DNA from 3 places in the Nocardia sp. NPDC004604 genome. Region 3 is predicted to be linked to each of the others. Evidence: riboswitches for the same ligand, from Rfam matches in the RefSeq annotation. Region 3 holds a riboswitch; each other region holds the start of a gene.
The links. A riboswitch is a leader RNA that binds a small molecule or an ion and turns the genes downstream of it on or off. The one in region 3 is predicted to bind glycine.
Positions count from the first base shown of each region.

Region 1 (3,275 bases), on a different contig from region 3:
TCGACGAGGATGACCGAGCGGCCGAGTTCGGCCGAGCGGATGGCGGCGGCGTACCCGCCGGAACCGCCGCCGAGAACGACCACGTCTGCAGATCGTGAGGTCATGTGAATACTCCTGGTGTGGAATGTGAAAGCTGTGTGGCTGAAGGCATTTCGTGGATCTACCGGGAATCGGCGGCGGCCATCGCCTCGGCATGCAGGCGGCCTGCACGGTAGGAGGACCGGACCAGTGGACCCGACATGACGCCGAGGAATCCGATCTCGCGGGCCACCTGCTCGAGGTGCGCGAACTCCTCGGGCTCGGCCCATCGCCGGACGGGATGGTGCCGGGACGACGGACGCAGGTACTGGGTGATCGTGATCAGCTGGCAGCCCGCGTCGTGCAGGTCCCGAAGTGACTGGATCACCTCGTCGGTGGTCTCGCCCAATCCGAGGATGAGGTTCGACTTCGTGATCAGACCGTCCGCCCTGGCCCGGGTGATCACATCGAGCGACCGCTCATAGGTGAAGGCGGGCCGGATCCGGCGAAACACGCGTGGAACGGTCTCGACGTTGTGCGCCAGCACTTCTGGACGGGTGTCGAAGACCTCACACAGTTGTCCGGGATCCGCGTTGAAGTCCGGAATCAACAGTTCTACGCCGGTGCCCGGGCTCTGCTGGCGAATCTGGCGCACCGTTTCGGCATACAGCCAGGAGCCGCCGTCCGGTAGATCGTCGCGAGCGACGCCGGTCACCGTGGCGTACCGGAGGTCCATCGCGCGCACCGACTCGGCGACCCGTCGCGGCTCGTCGAGGTCGAGGTCGGCGGGTTTGCCCGTATCGATCTGGCAGAAGTCGCAACGCCGCGTGCACTGGTCTCCGCCGATGAGGAAGGTCGCCTCGCGGTCCTCCCAGCACTCGAAGATGTTGGGGCACCCCGCCTCCTGGCAGACGGTGTGCAGGTGCTCGCGTTCGACGAGGGCGGCGAGCGCTCGGTACTCGGGTCCGGTGCGCATCCGCACCTTCATCCACGGCGGCTTGCGTTCGACCGGAGTCCGGGCGTTGCGAACCTCGAGCCGAAGCAGTCGACGCCCGTCCGGGGCGAGGGGGGAGGGGTGGGGTGAGGCGCTGATGGGAACTCCTTCGATAGCCGGAGCCGGCGAGAGCTCGCTGGAAGGATCCGGCTGCTGTGCGACGACGCGAAGTCGCCGGGTGATGTCAGACCCGCACGGTCATGGCCGAGCAGCGCTCGCAGGAAGCGGTGTCAGCAGGGGGAAGAGAAGGCAGGCCCTCGATACCTTTGCGGGACTTGGTATCTGGACGCCGAATGCTCGGTGTGTGCGGTCACAGCTGAGCGAGTTCCAGACCGAGGATGCCAAACGCTGATGCGTTTTGGCAAGGGGGATCGGCGGTCGAGTGGTCCCGGGAGGTCGGTGGCAGACAAACCTCGGGGGAGTGTGTACTGTTCTGCAAGTCACAACTGAAGACGCCGATGACGCGCAGCGGGAGAACCTCCGAGTTTCAGACTTCTGAACTCCGAGGCGCCGTAGGAGCAACTTCCTCCCCGGGAATCTCTCAGGCCCCAGTACCGCAGCGCCGAGGCAACTCTGGAGAACAGGAACGGCCGCAGGCCGGTACTTACCGAAGGTGAAGAGCAACGCCGTAGTGCGGCAATGCCCAAACTCTCAGGTTTCAGGACAGAGCGGGGAGGTGCCCCCTAGTCGATGTCCGGTGCGGTCCGGACAGAGCGAAACCGGAGTCACCTCGTGCCAGTTGAAACCCGCATTGCCCCCAATGGTGGGCCCTCTACCAGCGACTTTCCCTCGCGTCATATCGGTCCCGACGCCTCCGCAGCACAGCACATGCTCGATGCACTCGGCTACGAAACGCTCGATGAGCTCATCGACGGCGTGGTGCCGGACCAGATCCGCAGCGAGAAGGCCATGGACCTGCCGGCGGCCCGGAGCGAGCCGCAGGTCCTCGCCGATCTGCGTGCCCTCGCCGACCGCAATCAGACCCGTGTCCAGATGATCGGTCTCGGCTACCACGACACCGTCACACCTGCGGTTTTGCGGCGAAACCTGCTCGAATCGCCGGCCTGGTACACCGCCTACACGCCCTATCAGCCGGAGATCTCCCAGGGGCGGCTCGAGGCGTTGCTGACCTTCCAGACATTGATCGAGGATCTCACCGCGCTCCCCGTGGCCGGGGCCTCCCTGCTGGACGAGGCCACCGCCGTGATGGAGGCCGTGCTGCTCATGCGGCGGGCGAACAAGTCCAAGTCCGCCGCGAACCGGGTGATCGTCGACGCGGACTGCCTGCCGCAGACCCTCGCGGTCGTCCAGGGGCGTGCCAAGTCGGTCGGCATCGAGGTGCTGGTCGCGGATCTCTCCAGTGAATTGCCGGACGGCGACGCATTCGGTGTGGTGTTCCAGGCGCCGGGCGCGAGCGGCGCCGTGCGCGACCTGTCACCGCTGATCGCGGCCGCGGGCGAGCGCGGCGCACTGACCACGGTGGCCGCTGACCTGCTCTCGTTGACGATCTTGACGCCGCCCGGAGAACAGGGCGCCGACATCGCGGTCGGATCCGCGCAGCGCTTCGGCGTGCCACTGTTCTTCGGCGGCCCACACGCCGGCTACATGGCCGTGCGCACCGGGCTCGAGCGAATGCTCCCGGGCCGCCTGGTCGGGGTCTCCGTCGACGTCGACGGACAGCCCGCCTACCGGCTCGCGCTGCAGACCCGCGAACAGCACATCCGCCGCGACAAGGCGACCAGCAACATCTGCACCGCGCAGGCACTGCTCGCCAACGTGGCCGCCATGTACGCGGCCTACCACGGTCCGGAGGGTCTGCGCATCATCGCAACCCGCGTCCACCGCCATGCCGTGACGATTGCCGAGAGCCTGCGGGCGGCCGGCCACCAGATCGTGCACGACCGCTTCTTCGACACCGTGCAGGTCCGGGTGCCGGGTCAGGCAAGGGAGTTCGTCGCCAACGCCGATCGCTACGGCATCAACTTGCGCCTGGCGGACGACGACCACGTCGGCATCTCCTGCAACGAGTGCACCACCGACGACGTGGTACGTCGCGTCGTGGCCGCCTTCGGCGCGATGGTGACGGCAACGCCGACCACGGTCGCCGGGCTGCCGACCGAGCTCGAACGCACCTCGAAGTTCTTGCAGCACCCCGTATTCCACGAGCACCGTTCGGAAACCGCGATGCTGCGGTTCCTTCGAAAGCTCTCGGACAAGGATCTCGCCCTGGACCGCACCATGATCCCGCTGGGGTCGTGCACGA
Region 1 covers NZ_JBEXLC010000008.1:94,186-97,460, forward strand. Annotated here, with positions in the region: gene lpdA (dihydrolipoyl dehydrogenase) at 1-104, opposite strand, end outside; gene lipA (lipoyl synthase) at 161-1,111, opposite strand; glycine riboswitch at 1,472-1,579, shown strand; gene gcvP (aminomethyl-transferring glycine dehydrogenase) at 1,703-3,275, shown strand, end outside.
Region 1: linked by a shared signal. The riboswitch ahead of gcvP (aminomethyl-transferring glycine dehydrogenase) and the one ahead of gcvP (aminomethyl-transferring glycine dehydrogenase) in region 3 are both predicted to bind glycine.

Region 2 (3,275 bases), on a different contig from region 3:
TGAACCGCGCCGCCGCCCGCATCGGTCCCACCGTATGCGAACTCGACGGCCCGATGCCGACCCGGAACAGATCGAAAATGCTGACCGTCATGCCGTACCGCGCAGACCCGGGTACAGCGGGAACCGGCGTACCAGCGCATCGACGCGCTCGGTCGATTCGGCGATGGACTGCCCCCGCAGTAGCGCGACCGCGATGATATCGGCGACCTCGGTGAACGCCTCGATATCGAACCCGCGGGTGGCCAGCGCTGGCGTGCCGATCCGCAGTCCCGAGCTGACCATCGGCGGGCGCGGATCGAACGGAACGGCATTGCGGTTCACCGTGATGCCGATGTCGTGCAGCAGATCCTCCCCCTGCTGACCGTCGAGTTCGGAATCGCGCAGATCGACGAGCACCAGGTGCACATCGGTGCCGCCGCTGACGACATTGATGCCCGCCGCCCGGCAGTCCGTGGCGAGCAACCGTTCGGCGAGCAGGCGCGCACCGGCGAGAGTGCGCTCCTGACGTTCCCGAAACACCGGTTCGCTCGCCATTTTGAACGCGACGGCCTTGGCCGCGATCACATGCTCGAGCGGCCCACCCTGCTGTCCGGGAAAGACCGCCGAACCCAGCTTCTTGGCCAATTCCTCGACCGCGAGAATGAATCCGCCACGGGGTCCGCCGAGCGTCTTGTGGGTTGTCGAGGTGACGATATGCGCGTGCGGCACCGGCGAGGGATGCAGCCCGGCCGCGACCAGACCGGCGAAGTGCGCCATATCCACCATCAAATACGCGCCGACTTCATCTGCGATGCGGCGGAATTCGGCGAAATCGAGATGGCGCGGGTAGGCGGACCACCCCGCCACGATCAGCTTCGGCCGGTGCTCGTGGGCGAGCCTGCGCACCTCGTCCATATCGATGAGATGGTCCTCGGCCCGAACGTGATAGGCCGCGACGTCATAGAGCCGTCCGGAGAAGTTGATCTTCATCCCGTGCGTGAGATGACCGCCGTGATCCAGCGCCAGCCCGAGGATGCCGTCACCGGGCCGCAGCACCGCGTGCATCGCCGCCGCATTCGCCTGCGCCCCCGAATGCGGTTGCACGTTCACGTATTCGGCGCCGAAGAGCCCGCGCAGTCGCTCGATCGCCAGCGACTCGATCTGGTCGATATGCTCGCACCCGCCGTAGTAGCGACGCCCCGGATATCCTTCGGCGTACTTATTGGTCAGCACCGATCCCTGCGCCTGCATCACCGCGAGCGGCGCGTAGTTCTCCGATGCGATCATCTCCAGCCCGTGCTGCTGACGGTCGACCTCCCGGTCCACCAATTCGGCGACGAGCGGGTCGAATTCGCGCAGTGTGGCATCGAGTTCGGTTCGGATAGCGGAGTCGGCCATGGGGAGCCTTTCGTCGACGCGTGCGCGTAGGTGGCTCCTCCCGCTCTGTCCAATGGCCTGAGAGATTCACGCACCCGGTCGGTGCGTTTGCCCCGTCGGCGAGTGCGCGTGCACTGCTTTCCAGAGTTGCCTGAGCGCAGCGGTCCTGGGCCTGAGAGATTCCCGGGAGGTGTTGCTCCTTCGGCTTCCACATACGGTGTGGAGATCTCCCGCTGCACGTCGAACGGCGGATATTCGGTTTCGCAAGAAGCCAACAAGTTGCGTAAGTCGCAACACGAAGCTCCATACGCAACTCAGTATTGGACCAACCCAACCCCATGTCAACACGAGAAGGACAACCGAGATCAGATAACTTTCGATCCCACTCGGCGCGGGAGTTCAGCCCAGATAACCGAGGCGGCGGCTGATATCGGCGGCGCTGGCGATGGTCAGTTGGGCCACGTCGGCGAAGCGGTCCGGACTCAGGCGGTAGGCCGGGCCGGAAACGCTCAATGCCGCAACGACGGCACCGGTGCTGTCGTAGACCGGCGCGGCGACGGCGTTCAGGCCGATCTCCAGTTCCTCGCGTACATCGGCCCAGCCGTTCTCGCGCACCGCGACGAGTTGTGCGGCGAGGTCGGCGACCCTGGTCAGCGTATTGGTGGTGAATGCCTCGAGTTTGGCGCCGACGCGCTTGCGCATCTCCCCCGGCTCCAGATCCGCGAGCAGTACCTTGCCGCTGGAGGTGGCGTGCGCCGGACAACTCTGACCGACCCAGGACCGCAACGCGATCGAACCCGGCCCGTGCGCCTCGGCGATATTGATGATCCGACTACCGTCCAGCACAGCGAGATTGGTCGTCTCACCGGCCTCGATCGCCAGCGCGTTGCAGGCGCTCTGACTCTGTCCGACGAGATCGACCTGGGCACTGGTGGATCCGGCGAGCCGAACGATCGAGAAACCGAGCCGATACTTGCCGCGCTCGGACAGTTGCTCGACGTATCCCCGCGATTCCAGCACGGCGATCAACCGCGAAACGGTAGATTTGTGGACGCCGAGTTCGCCGGCGATCTCCGTGACGCCCGCCTGCCCGAGCTTGGCAATGATCTCCATGACCAGCAGCGCTCGGTCGACGGACTGCACCGCGGCCGTCCGCCCGTTGTCCTCGACACCTTGTTTCGCCATGACAATCGCCATTCTAGGTGGTTGTGGCTCCCATGCTGCCGACCCGTCGTTGCACCGCCGCGATTTCGCGCAGGGCATCGTTGAGCAGGCTCCGATTCAACGGCGAGAGTTCCGACATCATGACAATATCGCCGGGACTGTGCCCAGCCGACAACTGCTCGACCTGATGCACCATCCGCAGGCGCTGCAACATGACGAAGACCTCGGTCAGCATGGTGACATCCCGATCGGTGAGCGCACCAGCACTCGCCGCCGCTGCCAATCGCACCGGGGTGGACGCCGAGGTCACGCCCGCCGCCAGCCCACCCCAGCGCGCCAGGTTGACGATCGGCGCCAGCGCATGGTTCTTCAGGTCGAAGGTGCCGCCGCGCCGGGACAGCACATCGCGCAGTGACCGTGTCCGCACCCGTCCCGATAACGCGTCCAGCAGTTGCAGCCGCAGCGCATTCGGGTGTTCGGCCCGCATCCGCCCGAACGCCGCTGGCACGGTATGCAGCGCGGCGTCGCCCCACACCACCCGCCCGTCGATGAGCAGCGACGACAGGATCAGCCCCCGATCCTGCAGCGGATCGTCGAGCCAGCCCTCGGCCGCCCGCGCCCATTCGGTGCGCGACCGGGCGAACTTCGGCTTCGCGGCGATGGCCCCATTACTGTCCGCAGGTAGTCCGCAGGCATCGAGAATCGCGTGCACGCGCGCCGCGACAGCGCGCAATTGCCCACTGGCCGAGGACAAT
Region 2 covers NZ_JBEXLC010000078.1:17,345-20,619, reverse strand. Annotated here, with positions in the region: gene ABZW16_RS26155 (L-serine ammonia-lyase) at 1-91, opposite strand, end outside; gene glyA (serine hydroxymethyltransferase) at 88-1,377, opposite strand; glycine riboswitch at 1,413-1,511, opposite strand; gene ABZW16_RS26145 (IclR family transcriptional regulator) at 1,756-2,541, opposite strand; gene ABZW16_RS26140 (putative nucleotidyltransferase substrate binding domain-containing protein) at 2,555-3,275, opposite strand, start outside.
Region 2: linked by a shared signal. The riboswitch ahead of glyA (serine hydroxymethyltransferase) and the one ahead of gcvP (aminomethyl-transferring glycine dehydrogenase) in region 3 are both predicted to bind glycine.

Region 3 (3,275 bases):
CTCGGCGACCTCGTGCTCGTAGACACCGTGCGTCGACGGGTAGGTGATCATGATGCAGGCCAGCCGCTCGGCGTGATCGGCGATCTTGGCGCGCAGATCGTCCAGATCGACGTCGCCGTTCGCGCGGCACTTCACGACCTCCACCCGCATGCCGACCATGGTCGCCGAGGCCGCATTGGTGCCGTGCGCGCTGGAGGGAATCAGGCAGGTATCGCGGTGCGCGTCACCACGATCGAGGTGGTAGCGCCGGATCGCCAGCAGTCCGGCGTATTCGCCCTGGCTGCCCGCATTCGGCTGCAGGCTCACCGAGTCGTAGCCGGTGATCGCGGACAGCCAGTTCTCCAGATCGGTGATCACCTTCAGCAGACCGGGCGCATCCTCGACCGGCGCGTACGGATGCACGCGGGCGAAGCCGGGCCAGGTGATTGCCTCCATTTCCGCGGTCGCATTGAGCTTCATGGTGCAGGAACCGAGCGGAATCATGCTGCGGTCCAGCGCGATATCCTTATCGGAGAGCCGCCGCAGGTAGCGCAGCATCGCGGTTTCGGTGTGGTAGCTGGTGAATGCCGGGTGGGTGAGAAAGTCCGAGGTACGGGTTTCGACGGAGACCGCCGCCGCGGGACCGCTCGCCTCGGAAGTCAGTGCGGTGCCGAAGGATTCGAGCACGGCGGCGACATGGGTCTCGGTGGTCGCCTCATCACAGGCGACACCGACGTGGTCTGCGTCGACCAACCGCAGGTTGATACCGCTCGACTTCGCCTTCGCCACTACGGCTTCCGCGCCACCGGGCACCCGCACCAGCAGCGTATCGAAGTAATTGTCGTGCACCACGGCACCATCGAGTCCGGTCGCAATGGCCGCCGCCCGCCGATGCACGCGCCGAGCGATCTCGCGTAGTCCATCGGGTCCGTGATAGCTCGCGTACATCGCGGCCACAATCGCCAGCAGCACCTGCGCGGTGCAAATATTAGAGGTCGCCTTCTCCCGGCGAATATGCTGCTCGCGGGTCTGCAGTGCGAGTCGATACGCCTGATGGCCATCGGCATCCACCGACACCCCGACGAGTCGACCCGGCAGCTGACGCGCATGCGCGGCGTGCACCGATAGATATCCGGCGTGCGGACCGCCGAACCCCATCGGCACACCGAAACGCTGTGTGGTGCCGAAACATACGTCCGCGCCCTGCTCCCCCGGCGGCGTGATCAGCGTCAACGCGAGCAGATCCGCGCCGACCGCGACCAACGCGCCCCGCTCGTGCGCCGCCTCGATCACCGGCCGCCAGTCCACGATCCGACCCGAAGCGCCCGGAACCTGAACCAGCACACCGAAGTACTCGCCATCAGGCAGTTCACCGCCCGACAGATCCGCCTCGACGATCTCGATTCCCAGCGGTTCGGCGCGAGTGTGCAGCACGGTCTTGGTCTGTGGGAACAGATCATCGGAGATCAGCAGGCGCGCGGAGGTGGACTTGCCAGCCCGACGCAGCAGCGTCATCGCCTCGGCGGCGGCGGTGGCCTCGTCCAGCATGGACGCATTGGCCACCTCCATCCCGGTCAGATCCGAGACCATGGTCTGGAAGTTGAGCAGTGCCTCGAGCCGCCCCTGGCTGATCTCGGGCTGGTACGGGGTATAGGCCGTGTACCAGGCGGGATTCTCCAGCAGGCTGCGCACCAGCACCGGCGGAGTCAACGTGTCGTAGTAGCCGAGCCCGATCATCGAGGTGGCGACGGTATTCGAATGCGCGAGCGCGGCCAGTTCGTCGAGCACCTCGTGCTCGGTCGCGGCGGGCGGCAGCACCTCGAGTCCGGAGCCGTCCAGAATGCTCGCGGGTAGTGCCGCGGTGGCGAGCTCGGCCAGCGAGCCGACGCCGACGACGTCCAGGATCCGGGCGAGTTCATCCCGGTCGGGTCCGATATGGCGGTCGGCGAATGATCGAGTCACGACAAGCTCCCAAGGTCGGGCGGGTCGACCAACGGCGGTCGACGGATACCGGCCTCCCCCTCTGTCGTGGAGCCTGAGAGATTCGGATGCCGCGACGCAGGTGCCGAGACCCCTTTCCCCATGGGCGGGCAACCGCCGCGTTGTGCGGAGTTGCCACTTTCCAGAGACGTCGAAGCCCGTACGGTCCCTTTTGCCTGAGAGATTGACGGGGAGGTGCTGCTCCTTCGGCGCCCGAACTCTTGTGAAGTCCGGAACTCTCCCGCACGGCGGCGACGCACCGTCAGTTTATGCCGCGCGCGCAACGAATGACGCCACCGGACCCCGGATGGGCGTGTAGCGCTCATCACTTCGGCCGGACAGTCGAGTGCCCGCCGCCGCAGCGACAGGCACTCGACAAATCGATCCCTAGCCGGTCTTCTGGTTCATCCGAGCCTTACGACGGAAGGAAAGCTCATCCTCCGGCCGCTCGCTCGCGCTGCCGCTCACGGCCCGCTCGGCCGGGAAGTTGGCGATGGCTCCGGTCAATTCCCGCATGGCGCCGCTGACCGCGATTCCGAAGACGCCCTGCCCACCCTGCAGTAAATCGACTACCTCCTCGGGCGAGGTGCACTCGTACACCGAGGTCCCATCGGAGAACAACGTAATGCCCGCTAGATCCTGCACGCCGCGACTGCGTAGATGGTCGACGGCGATGCGAATGTTCTGCAACGAGATGCCCGCGTCCAATAGTCGCTTCACGATCTTCAAGACGAGAATGTCCTTGAACGAATACAGGCGCTGGCTGCCCGAACCCGCAGCCCCACGGATGGACGGAACGACCAATCCGGTGCGCGCCCAGTAATCGAGCTGCCGGTAGGTGATCCCGGCCACCTGGCACGCGCTCGGTACGCGGTAGCCCACCAAATCGTCGGGGACCGAATCATCCGGGAACAGGCCTGGCTGTACCACATCCTGCGATTGCTCTGCCACTGACCACTCCCTTGCTTCGCCGACGCCTAGCCTCATCGATGACCCGGCTCCGTCACGACCAACGACCGGCCGTAACGGACGTGGCCCAACTATCGAGATTACTCCCTGTGATTCTCCCGGGAGCGGCATCGTCGGACCAAACGCGACGCGCGGTAGAAGTCTCGACCTCTACTTCACCTCTAGAAGAAAGAGCTCGACCAACCCACCGCCCTGGCGCAGCGGCTCAGCTGTCGGTGGCCTTGAAGTCGTCCGGCGAAACGGATTCGAGGAACTCCTTGAACTTCTCCACCTCGTCCTCGCGCTCGTCCGGCATAACCAGCCCGGCCTCTTCGAGCACCGGTTCCTCGGCATAGATAGGGCAACCC
Region 3 covers NZ_JBEXLC010000038.1:35,485-38,759, reverse strand. Annotated here, with positions in the region: gene gcvP (aminomethyl-transferring glycine dehydrogenase) at 1-1,941, opposite strand, end outside; glycine riboswitch at 2,113-2,213, opposite strand; gene ABZW16_RS16155 (MerR family transcriptional regulator) at 2,347-2,946, opposite strand; gene ABZW16_RS16150 (bifunctional nuclease family protein) at 3,134-3,275, opposite strand, start outside.